3 regions of the Streptomyces sp. SD31 genome follow, and region 1 is predicted to be linked to each of the others. Evidence: riboswitches for the same ligand, from Rfam matches in the RefSeq annotation. Region 1 holds a riboswitch; each other region holds the start of a gene.
The links. Region 1 has a riboswitch for cobalamin ahead of ACTMVF_RS10510 (energy-coupling factor ABC transporter permease). Riboswitches for the same ligand answer to the same signal wherever they lie in the genome.
Positions count from the first base shown of each region.

Region 2: linked by a shared signal. The riboswitch ahead of ACTMVF_RS37955 (cobalamin biosynthesis protein) and the one ahead of ACTMVF_RS10510 (energy-coupling factor ABC transporter permease) in region 1 are both predicted to bind cobalamin.
Region 3: linked by a shared signal. The riboswitch ahead of ACTMVF_RS26605 (ribonucleoside-diphosphate reductase subunit alpha) and the one ahead of ACTMVF_RS10510 (energy-coupling factor ABC transporter permease) in region 1 are both predicted to bind cobalamin.

Region 1 is NZ_JBQHCX010000004.1:142,615-146,518, forward strand. Features, by position in the region: gene cbiQ (cobalt ECF transporter T component CbiQ) at 1-185, opposite strand, end outside; gene ACTMVF_RS10505 (energy-coupling factor ABC transporter substrate-binding protein) at 191-565, opposite strand; gene ACTMVF_RS10510 (energy-coupling factor ABC transporter permease) at 562-1,269, opposite strand; cobalamin riboswitch at 1,300-1,483, opposite strand; gene ACTMVF_RS10515 (M55 family metallopeptidase) at 1,912-2,745, shown strand; gene ACTMVF_RS10520 (M20/M25/M40 family metallo-hydrolase) at 2,738-3,904, shown strand, end outside.
Region 2 is NZ_JBQHCX010000023.1:62,932-66,835, reverse strand. Features, by position in the region: gene cobN (cobaltochelatase subunit CobN) at 1-388, opposite strand, end outside; gene ACTMVF_RS37960 (cobyric acid synthase) at 385-1,896, opposite strand; gene ACTMVF_RS37955 (cobalamin biosynthesis protein) at 1,893-2,837, opposite strand; cobalamin riboswitch at 2,940-3,079, opposite strand; gene ACTMVF_RS37950 (hypothetical protein) at 3,202-3,423, opposite strand; gene ACTMVF_RS37945 (anion permease) at 3,467-3,904, opposite strand, start outside.
Region 3 is NZ_JBQHCX010000013.1:25,504-29,407, reverse strand. Features, by position in the region: gene ACTMVF_RS26620 (DUF3311 domain-containing protein) at 68-319, shown strand; gene mctP (monocarboxylate uptake permease MctP) at 316-1,926, shown strand; gene ACTMVF_RS26610 (GNAT family N-acetyltransferase) at 1,999-2,505, shown strand; cobalamin riboswitch at 2,558-2,694, shown strand; gene ACTMVF_RS26605 (ribonucleoside-diphosphate reductase subunit alpha) at 2,822-3,904, shown strand, end outside.

The DNA.
Region 1 (3,904 bases):
CGGCGGCCGGGCACGCCCGCCGGTCCCAGCAGCACCACGAGAGACGTCAGGAGCACCAGGGCCGCACCCGGCCAGGGCGGCAGCGAGATCGCGAGCACGGTGAGACCGAGCCCGAGCACGGCCTTGTCCACGGGGTGACGGCGGCGCCAGCGACTGCTGTGCGCCGCCGCGTCGATCGGCAGCACGGAACTCAGGCCCTTTCGGCCGTGGATTCCCCGGCGGTGTCACCGGCTGCGCCGCCGGTGTCCCCCACCCGCTCCAGCGCCCGCTGTTCCCCCTGCCGCCGCCCGCGGTGCAGACCGAAGTAGTAGGCGAGGACACCGGCCCCGAGGGCCGCCTGGAGGGAGAAGAGCGCCGACTCGATCTCACCGGAGGGCGGTTCGTACAGCGGCGAGAACCAGGGCTCGTAGTCCGGCTCGATCTCGGTGATCGCGTTCTCCGCCTCGCCGTCGGCGCCCGTGAACGGCTGCTCCTTGTGGTCGCCGAGGCCGAGGGCCAGCGGCAGCACCGCGAGGGCGGCCACGACGAGCAGCAGCAAGAGGTTGATCTTCGTGTTCCTGCTCATCGGCCCACCACCTGGGTCTCGGTCCCGGTCCCGGACTGCTTCTTGGTGAGGAGCACGCCCAGCCGGGTCAGTTCGCCCTTGCTGGACTGCACCAGCAGCCGCATCACGAGCACCGTCAGCAGGCCCTCGCTCACCGCGAGGGGGATCTGGGTGACGGCGAAGATGGAGCCGAACTTGCCGAGCGCGCCCAGGAATCCGCTGCTCGGGTCGGGGAAGGCGAGCGCCAGCTGCACGCTGGTGACGCAGTAGGTGGACAGGTCGGCGAGGAACGCACCGAAGAACACCGCCACCATCAGCGGCACGTCGTACCGCCGCAGCAGTTTGTACAGGGCGTATCCGGCCCAGGGCCCCACGATCGCCATCGAGAAGACGTTGGCGCCGAGCGTGGTCAGGCCGCCGTGCGCGAGCAGCAGCGCCTGGAAGAGCAGGGTGATGGTGCCCAGGACCGCCATGATCGGCGGCCGGAACAGGATGGCGCCGAGGCCGGTGCCGGTGGGGTGCGAGCAGCTGCCGGTCACCGAGGGCAGCTTCAGCGCGGACAGGACGAACGTGAAGGCCCCGGAGGCGCCGAGGAGCAGTGTGCTCTCGGGGTGCTCCCTGACCTCACGGGTGAGTGACTTGACTCCGTGGACGACGAATGGCGCGGACGCGACGCCCCAGGCGACCGCGTGCGCCGGAGGCAGGAAACCCTCGGCTATGTGCATGGCTCAGCAGACCCTCTCCAGCACCTCGTGGATGGTTGACGCGCCTTGGCCGGTCTCCTGGCTGACGGGTACCACCGCCCGTGCTCCGCCTTCCCGGGTCCCAAGACCCAGTGGCTGCCCGTGAGGGCTGGAGCCGGACTTCCCGATTCACAGTGGCGAGGGCCGCACCGGCATCACACCGGATTTCCCGTTCACCAAGGCGTGGTGACAGTAGTGCCCGCACAGGGTGGCTGACAAGCGCGCCTCGGGGGCGCGAAAGGGGCGTTCGCCTGGTTCTGTCGTACCTGTTTTCGGTATTCCGGTGCGCTCGGCGCGGCGTGGGCCGTCGGCCGCGACGGCGCCGACGCCTCTGACGAAACCACTCTCGTGGCTTCCGGAGCTCCAGGGCCGCTGGAACGGCTCCGTCGACACGCGCTACGACGTCACCCTCCTGCCCAGCGGCACCCGGCGAGGTGGGCCACTCGCTCGAAACGAAGTTCTGACGCGGCGCGAAGCCGTACGAGACTCAGGCCATCCTGGGGCAAAGCCGTGGCGACACGCCGATGTCGGTCTACACTCACGCTGCCCTCCACGAAACTGGTGTCAGCCATTGATGTCGCCGAATCGTTGCGGCTGTCCGACCTGGAGAGGACAGGGCCTGGTATGAAGATCCTCATCAGCGCCGACATGGAGGGCGCCACCGGCGTTACCTGGCCGGCCGACGTGCTGCCCGGGACGTCGCAGTGGGAGCGGTGCCGGGGGATGTTCACCTCGGACGTCAATGCCGCGGTGCTGGGGTTCTTCGCCGGCGGTGCCGACGAGGTCGTCATCAACGAGGCGCACTGGACCATGCGCAATCTGCTGCTGGAGCGGCTCGACGAGCGGGCGGAGATGCTCACCGGTCGGCACAAGGCGCTGTCCATGGTCGAGGGCGTGCAGCACGGCGACGTGGACGGCATCGCCTTCGTCGGCTACCACGCGGGCGCCGGCATGGAGGGCGTCCTCGCCCACACCTACCTCGCCAACTCCATCACCGGGGTGTGGCTGAACGACGTACGGGCGAGCGAGGGGCTGCTGAACGCGCATGTCGTCGCCGAGTACGGCGTGCCCGTCGTGCTCGTCACCGGCGACGACGTGGCCTGCGAGGACGCGCTCGGGTACGCGCCCGGCGCGCTGAAGGTCGCCGTCAAGGACCATGTCTCGCGGTACGCCGCCGTGTGCCGTACGCCGGCCAGGACCGCCGCGGACATCCAGGCCGCCGCCAAGGAGGCGGCCGCGCTGGCGGTCCGTCAGGAGCCGGTGAGCGGCGGCCCGTTCACCGTCGCCGTCGAGTTCGACGCCGAGCACCTCGCCATGGCGGCCACCGTCGTCCCCGGTGTCGAACGGATCGGGGAGCGGAAGGTGGCGTACACCAGCGAGCGGATGTACGAGGGAATCCGTACCTTCAAGGCAGTGACCACGATCGTCTCGGCCGCGATGGAGGAGCAGTATGGCTGACGGGCAGGCACTGGACGAGGTCGTCACGTTCACCTCCGACCTCATCCGCATCGACACGACCAACCGGGGTGGCGGCGACTGCCGGGAGCGGCCCGCCGCCGAGTACGCCGCCGCGCGGCTGGCCGAGGCGGGCCTGGAGCCCACCCTGCTGGAGCGCACGAGCAGCCGTACGAACGTCGTCGCCCGTGTCGAGGGCACCGACCCGTCGGCGGACGCGCTGCTCGTCCACGGCCATCTGGACGTGGTGCCCGCGCAGGCCGCCGAGTGGAGCGTGCACCCGTTCTCCGGGGAGATCCGTGACGGGGTCGTCTGGGGCCGGGGCGCGGTCGACATGAAGAACATGGACGCGATGGTCCTCGCGGTCGTCCGGGGCTGGGCGCGGGAAGGCGTGCGGCCCCGGCGGGACATCGTGATCGCGTTCACCGCCGACGAGGAGGCGAGCGCCGAGGACGGCTCCGGATTTCTCGCCGACCGGCACGCGGGGCTCTTCGAGGGCTGCACCGAGGGCATCAGCGAGGCCGGTGCCTTCACCTTCCACGACGGCGGGGGGCGGCAGATCTATCCCATCGCGGCCGGGGAGCGCGGCACCGGCTGGGTCAAGCTCACCGCCCGCGGGCGGGCCGCGCACGGCTCCAGACCCAACCGGGAGAACGCGGTCACCCGCCTCGCCGCCGCCGTCACCCGGATCGGCGCCCACGAGTGGCCGCTGCGGCTGACCCCGACGGTCCGCGCCGCCCTCGTCGAACTCGCCGCGCTGTACGGCCTGGAGGCCGACCTGGACGACGTGGACGGCCTGCTGGAGAAGCTCGGCCCGGCGGCCGCGCTCGTCGAGGCGACCGTCCGCAACAGCGCCAACCCGACGATGCTGGAAGCCGGTTACAAGGTCAACGTCATCCCGGGGGAGGCCGTGGCCTATGTCGACGGCCGCTGTCTGCCGGGCATGGAGGACGAGTTCCGCGCCACCCTCGATGAACTCACCGGGCCTGACGTGGAGTGGGAGTTCCACCATCGCGAGGTGGCCCTCCAGTCGCCGGTGGACTCGCCGACGTACGCCAAGATGCGCGCCGCCGTCGAGGAGTTCGCGCCCGAGGGGCACGTGGTGCCGTACTGCATGCCCGGCGGCACGGACGCCAAGCAGTTCTCCCGGCTCGGCATCACC
Region 2 (3,904 bases), on a different contig from region 1:
CCTCGCCCGTCAGCAGCACGGTGTCGGAGAGGAACCGGGCGAGCTCGGTGAGGTTGGCGGGCCCGCCCTCGACGAGGTACTTCAGTGCCTCGGCCACCACACCGGCCGGCACCGACGACTCGGCCATCAACTCGGCGTCGGGCACGGCCTCGCCGCCCAGCAGCACGGTCGGGACGCCGGACGCCTTCAGCTTGGCGAGCCCGTCCTCCCACGCCCGCTTGCCGCCCAGCAGCCGTACGACGGCGATGTCCGCGCCGTCGAGCAGCGCGGGCAGCTCACCGTCGACGTCCACGCGGGTCGGGTTGCCGATCCGGTAGTCGGCACCGGAGGCGGCGCGGGCCGCCAGCAGATCCGTGTCGGCGGTCGACAACAACAACACAGTGCTCATGCGGGCGCTCCCGGTGGAATGAAAGGCAGTCCTTGCGGCGCGCCCGACTCGATGAGCCGCCAGAGCGCGTCCGTGTCCGCGTGCTGTTCGATCAGGTCGCCGAGCCGGTCGAGCTGCTCCTCGCGCAGCGCGGCGAACGACGTGTCGGCGGCCGGCACGAAGCGACGGCCCGCGGCGGCCGCCACCTCACGCAGAAAGGCCCGCCGGAAACCGTCCGACTCCAGCGAGCCGTGCCAGTGCGTGCCCCAGGTCTGGCCGACCCGGCAGCCGTCGAGGAAGGGTTCGCCATCGGTGATGGAGGCGAGCCCGTGATGGATCTCGTACCCCTCGACATGCTCGCCGAGGGCTTCCCCCACCGGCCGGGTGAGGGTCTTCTCGCGCGCGAACCGCACCCGCACGGGAAGGACACCGAGCGCCTCCACATGCCCCTTGCGGCTCTCGACCTCGTCCTCGATGTGCTCGCCGAGGACCTGGAAGCCGCCGCAGATGCCGAGAATGGGCCTGTGCTGAGCGGCCCTTCGGACCAGCGCGTCCGCAAGTCCCCGCTCCCGCAGCCACTCCAGGGCCTTGACCGTCCCCCTGGTCCCCGGAATCACGACGAGATCGGCGTCGGTGAGTTCCTCCGGCCGGTCCACGAACCGCACCACGACACCCGGCTCGGCGGCCAGGGCGTCGACGTCGGTGAAGTTCGACATGAGGGGGATCGCACAGACGGCGACACGGAGCACGTCCTCGCCGACGGGGGCGGAGACCTGGGACTCCCTCACCGCACCCCGCAGGGAGACCCGCAGCCCGTCCTCCTCATCGATACCGAGCCCGTGCTGAAAGGGGAGGACGCCGTACGTGTGCCGACCGGTGAGGCCGTGCAGCATGTCGAGCCCCGGTTCGAGCAGCGAGACGTCCCCACGGAACTTGTTGACGAGGAACCCGGCGACGAGCGCCTGATCCTCGGGGGAGAGAAGCGCGACCGTCCCGAAGAAGGAGGCGAAGACCCCGCCACGGTCGATGTCACCGACGACGAGCACAGGCAGCCGCGCATTGCGCGCGATCCCCATGTTCACGATGTCCGTCCGCCGCAGATTGATCTCGGCGGGAGAACCGGCCCCCTCACAGATCACCGCGTCATACGTGCCCCGCAACTCGGCGAGACAGTCGAGCACGGTCCCGAGGAGTTGCTGCTGCCGCCCGCCGTGATAGCCGCGCGCACTCAGCTCACCGACCGGCTTGCCCATGAGCACGACCTGACTGCTCTGCTCGCCACCGGGCTTGAGCAGCACGGGGTTCATGAGCGCGGTCGGCTCGACGCGGCAGGCCTGCGCCTGCATGGCCTGCGCCCGCCCGATCTCGGCCCCCTCCCGCGTCACGAACGAGTTGAGGGACATGTTCTGCGCCTTGAAGGGCGCGACCTTGACCCCCTGCCGCACCAGCCACCGGCAGATCCCGGCGGTGACGACGCTCTTGCCGGCGTCGGAGGTGGTACCGGCGACGAGAAGCCCACCGACCGTCATGACGTACGCCCCTTCACGATGCGGCGCGCGGCGACACTGACGCCGAGCGCGAGCCAACCGACGCGCCGGGAGAGCCGTACGGCACGCTCGATGTCTTGGGTGACGACGGCACGCCCGGCGGCACCGTTGAGCACCGGCCGGTGCTCGACCCGCCCCCGGTACGACAGGGTTCCGCCCAGCCGCACCCCGAGGGCGCCGGCGAACGACGCCTCGACCGGCCCGGCGTTGGGACTCGGATGCTTGCCGGCATCGGCGCGCCAGGCCTGCACGGCCCCCCGCGGATCGTCCCCCGCCACAGCCGCGAGCACGGCGGTGAGCCGCGCCCCGGGCCACCCGGCGACATCGTCGAGCCGGGCCGAAGCCCACCCGTACCGCCGGTACTTGGGCGACTTGTGCCCGACCATGGCGTCGAGCGTGTTCACGGCCCGAAACCCGACCAGCGCCGGCACTCCTCCCAAGGCCCCCCACACCAGCGCTCCCACGACCGCGTCGGAGGTGTTCTCGGCGACGGACTCGACCACGGCCCGGGCGATCCCGTCAGCATCCAGCGCCTGCGGATCCCGCCCGCACAGATGCGGCAGCCGCGCCCGAGCCGCCTCGACATCGCCGGCCTCCAGGGCACGCCCGATGCCCCGGGCCTCCCGGGCGAGCGAAGTCCCCCCGACCACGGCCCAGGTGGCGGCGGTGGTCAGTGCGAGGGAGGCGGCGGGAGAGGTACGTACGGCACGAGCGGCGACGGCTGCGAGCGCTACGGCGCCACCGGCGCACACGGCGGTGTGCAGCGCGCCCCACCCCCGGTGGTCCCGCCACAACACCCGCTCCACGGCGCCGGCGGCACGCCCGAACGCGGCGACCGGATGCCCCCGGCGAGGGTCGCCGAGCAGCAGATCACCGAGAAGTCCGGCGGCGGCGCCGTACGCGAAGACGCGATCGGCACGCATCGGAGTCAGCCGACCGTGGGGTCAGACGCGGGTCTGATACTGCATGTCGATCGGCAGGCGAGCATCGCGTTATGTCCTCACTCAGGGTGTCCACGCCCTGGTTCGACGAGACCGGCGGCGAGAGTTCCTGGCTCCCGGGGCTATCTACCCCGGTGACAGTGGCGGGACCGCGCCGGACTTTCACCGGCTTCCTCTTCTGCCGCCGTACATGGCTCCGGAAGTCCACCACGGGGTTGGAAGGGGCGTCAACTTGCCGTTGACCTGCGACAGCGGAGTGTGCAGAACCCCACACCGGAGTCGAAAGCGCCCTGCCCGCCACCGTCGTGAGACGGAGGCGGGCAGGGCGGATGCGGAGGCCGGTGTGTCAGGCCACGATCAGATAGATGCCGTAGGCCACAGCCGCCGCACACGCGGCGAAGCACGCGTACGCGCCGGTGACCGCCAGGGCGGCCGAACCGCCCTGGGCCGAGGCCTTCTCCTGGCGGGACAGGCCCGCGATACCGAGGGTGAACAGGCCCACCAGGGCCACCGTGACCACGAGGCTGACGCCGAAGACGGAGCCGAGGGCCACCCAGTCGATCTTCATGATTCTTCTTTCCGGGTAACTGGGGTGAGTAAACGGCCGGGTGTCAGACCGTGGCCTGCGAAGGCGTCGGCTCGGAGGACGGGGCCGGGATCGTGGCCGCCAGGTCCTCGGTCACCGTGCCGCCCGTAGGAGGCGGGGTCACGGCGGCCATCGCCGTGGTGACGACACCCGCCGGCTCGTCGGTCTCGTTGACGTTCGTGTGGTCGACGACCTCACGGCGGGAGATCTTCCAGATGGCGGCGCTGGAGGCGACCAGGAACACCGCGACGAGGGCCGTGCCCCAGGCGCCGAAGCCGGTCACGTACTCGGCGAGCGCGCCGACCAGTGCGGCGGCCGGGAGCGTGAGGCCCCAGGCGACGAACATGCGGGTGGCCGTCGACCAGCGGACCACGCCGCCCTTGCGGCCGAGGCCCGCGCCCATCACCGCGCCGGAGACGGAGTGCGTGGTGGAGAGGGAGAAGCCCAGGTGGGAGGAGGCCAG
Region 3 (3,904 bases), on a different contig from region 1:
AAGCGGAAGCGTCGCCTAGATTTCCTGCGCATTGCACAGGTGATCAGTGAGGGGACGGAGCCGCCGTATGTCTGATGCGCCAGAAGTGAGACCACCGGTGGTGACACCCGTGCGTGTGGTCATCGCCCTCTGCCTGATCGCGCCGTTCGTGGCGATGCTGTGGGTCGGCTCGTACGCGAAGGTGGACCCGGCCTTCGCCGGTATCCCGTTCTTCTACTGGTACCAGATGCTGTGGGTGCTGATCTCCACCGCACTGACGATGATCGCGTACAAGCTGTGGCAGCGTGACCAGCGTGCACGCCGTGGGGGTGCCGAGTGAACGACGGCGTGAACGGCGTCGCACTCGCCGTCTTCATCATCTTCTTCCTGGCCGTCACGGTCATGGGCTTTTTGGCCTCGCGCTGGCGCAAGGCCGAGAACGAGCACAGCCTCGACGAATGGGGCCTGGGCGGCCGGTCGTTCGGCACCTGGGTCACCTGGTTCCTGCTCGGCGGCGACCTGTACACGGCGTACACGTTCGTGGCGGTCCCGGCGGCGATCTACGCGGCCGGCGCGGCGGGCTTCTTCGCGGTGCCGTACACGATCCTGGTGTACCCGCTGATCTTCACCTTCCTGCCCCGCCTCTGGTCGGTCTCGCACAAGCACGGATACGTCACGACCTCGGACTTCGTGCGCGGCCGCTTCGGCTCGAAGGGCCTGTCGCTGGCCGTCGCCGTCACCGGCCTGCTGGCGACCATGCCGTACATCGCGCTCCAACTGGTCGGCATCCAGGCGGTGCTGGACGTGATGGGCGTGGGCGGCGGTGAGGACACCAACTGGTTCGTCAAGGACCTCCCGCTCCTCATCGCCTTCGGCGTGCTGGCGGCGTACACCTACTCCTCGGGTCTGCGCGCCCCCGCGCTGATCGCGTTCGTGAAGGACACGCTGATCTACGTCGTCATCGCGGTGGCGATCATCTACATCCCGATCAAGCTGGGCGGGTTCGACGAGATCTTCGGCGCGGCGAGCGAGAAGTACACGGCAGCCAAGGCCGGCGGTCTGATCCCGCCGGAGGCGGGCCAGTGGACATACGCCACGCTGGCGTTGGGTTCCGCGCTCGCGCTGTTCATGTACCCGCACTCGATCACCGCGACGCTCTCCTCCAGGAGCCGTGAGGTGATCCGCCGCAACACCACGATCCTGCCGCTGTACTCCCTCATGCTCGGCCTGCTGGCCCTGCTGGGCTTCATGGCGATCGCGGCCGGAGTCTCGGTCACCAACCCCCAGTTGGCGATCCCACAGCTCTTCGAGGACATGTTCCCGTCCTGGTTCGCGGGCGTGGCCTTCGCGGCGATCGGCATCGGTGCCCTCGTCCCCGCGGCCATCATGTCCATCGCGGCCGCGAACCTCTTCACCCGCAACATCTACAAGGACTTCATCAAGCCGGACGCCACTCCCGCGCAGGAGACCAAGGTCTCCAAGCTGGTGTCCCTGCTGGTGAAGGTGGGCGCCCTGGTCTTCGTCCTGACCATGGACAAGACGGTCGCGATCAACTTCCAGCTCCTGGGCGGCATCTGGATCCTGCAGACCTTCCCGGCCCTGGTCGGCGGCCTGTTCACCCGCTGGTTCCACCGCTGGGCCCTGCTGGCCGGCTGGGCGGTCGGCATGATCTACGGCACGGTCGCCGCGTACGGCGTCGCCTCGCCGACGCAGAAGCACTTCGGCGGCTCGGCGAAGGAGATCCCCGGCATCGGGGAGATCGGCTACATCGGCCTGACGGCGTTCGTGCTGAACGTGGTCGTGACGGTCGTCCTCACCTTCGTCCTGAAGGCGGCGAAGGCCCCCGAGGGCGTCGACGAGACCAGGCCGGAGGACTACACGGCGGACGCGGGCGACCCGGGCGTCCAGGTGGAGCTGCCGCCGGCGACTGCGGGTTCGTCCCACTGAGTACCCGGCATCGACGGGCCGTCGGAGAAATCCGGCGGCCCGTCGGCGTACCCGTCCGCCACACTCACCTGCATGGACATCGTGATCCGGCAGGTGGAACCCGGCGAGTACGAGGCCCTCGGTGAGATCACCGCGCAGGCCTACCTCCAGGACGGTCTGCTCGACTTCGGGGAGAGCGACGCGTACCTCGGCGAGCTGAGGAACGCGGCAAAGCGAGCAGCGGCAGCCGAGGTGCTGGTGGCGGTCGAGAAGGGCCGGCTGCTGGGTGGCGTGACCTTCGTGCCGAGCGGCGGGCCGATGGCCGACATTGCGCGCTCCGGCGAGGCCGAGATCCGCATGCTGGCGGTCGCGCGGGACGCCCGGGGCCGGGGCGTCGGCGAGGCCCTCGTACGCGCCTGCGTCGACCGCGCACGGGCCACGGAGGGCTGCGTACGCATCGTCCTGTCGACCCAGCGCACCATGCACAGCGCCCACCGCATCTACGAGCGGGTGGGCTTCGTCCGCACGCCCGAGCGGGACTGGAACCCGGTCCCGGCCCTCGACGACATCACGCTCCTCACCTATGAGTTGACGCTCTGAAACCACCCCGACACAACATCTGGGGGTGACACGACAGCCCGGCACAAGATGTATGCTCATGCTCGCTGTCGCCGCAGGGGAATCCGGTGCGAATCCGGAACTGTCCCGCAACGGTGTACTCGTACACGTATGCCCGCATGCCGTCGTACGAGAGTCAGTCCGAGGACCTGTCGACAGCGCGCCCCGGCCACCCGGTCGGTGCGCTCCGACGTCCGGGCCTCGTGGAATGGGCCGGTGGACGCGACGCCGCGTGCGCTCGTGTGCTGCCCCCTGCCCTCCCGCAAGGCCCCCGTGCCGAGCGAGGGAGAGCCCCCACGTGACCATCGCGCCAGCAGACCCGGCCTCAGCCGTCCCGACCGTCCCGACGGACGAGGACGCTCCGGGAACCGCCTTGTTGCGGACCCTGACCGAGCTGACCGCCGACCTCCCCGACGCCGACCCCGGCCGGGTCGCCGCCGCCGCGTTGCGCGGCCGGTCCGCCGTCGCGGACGAAGCGGAGCTGCGCGAGCTGGCCACCGAGGCGGCGGCCGGTCTCATCTCCGAGGACCCCGCCTACAGCAGGCTGGCCGCCCGGCTGCTGACCCTCTCCATCGCGGCCGAGGCCGCCTCGCAGGGCGTCACGTCCTTCACCGAGTCGGTGGCCGTCGGCCATCGCGAGGGGCTCATCGCCGACCGGACCGCCGAGTTCGTGCGTCTGCACCGCGCCCGCCTCGACGACCTGATCGACACCGCCGCCGACGACCGCTTCGGCTACTTCGGCCTGCGCACCCTGCACAGCCGGTACCTGCTCCGGCACCCCCTCACCCGAAAGGTCATCGAGACGCCCCAGCACTTCATGCTGCGCGTCGCCGCCGGCCTCGCCGAGGACGACACGACCAGGTCGGTCGACGAAGTCGCCGCGCTCTACGGGCTCATGAGCCGCCTCGACTACCTCCCCTCCTCCCCCACCCTCTTCAACTCCGGCACCCGGCACCCCCAGATGTCGTCCTGCTACCTCCTGGACTCCCCCAAGGACGAGCTGGACTCCATCTACGACCGCTACCACCAGGTCGCCCGCCTGTCGAAGCACGCCGGCGGCATCGGCCTGTCGTACTCCCGTATCCGCTCCCGGGGTTCGCTGATCCGCGGCACCAACGGGCACTCCAACGGGATCGTCCCGTTCCTGAAGACGCTCGACGCCTCGGTCGCCGCCGTGAACCAGGGCGGCCGGCGCAAGGGTGCCGCCGCGGTCTACCTGGAGACCTGGCACTCCGACATCGAGGAGTTCCTGGAGCTGCGCGACAACACCGGCGAGGACGCCCGCCGTACGCACAACCTGAACCTCGCGCACTGGGTCCCGGACGAGTTCATGCGCCGCGTGAACGCCGACGCCCTGTGGTCCCTGTTCTCCCCCGCCGAC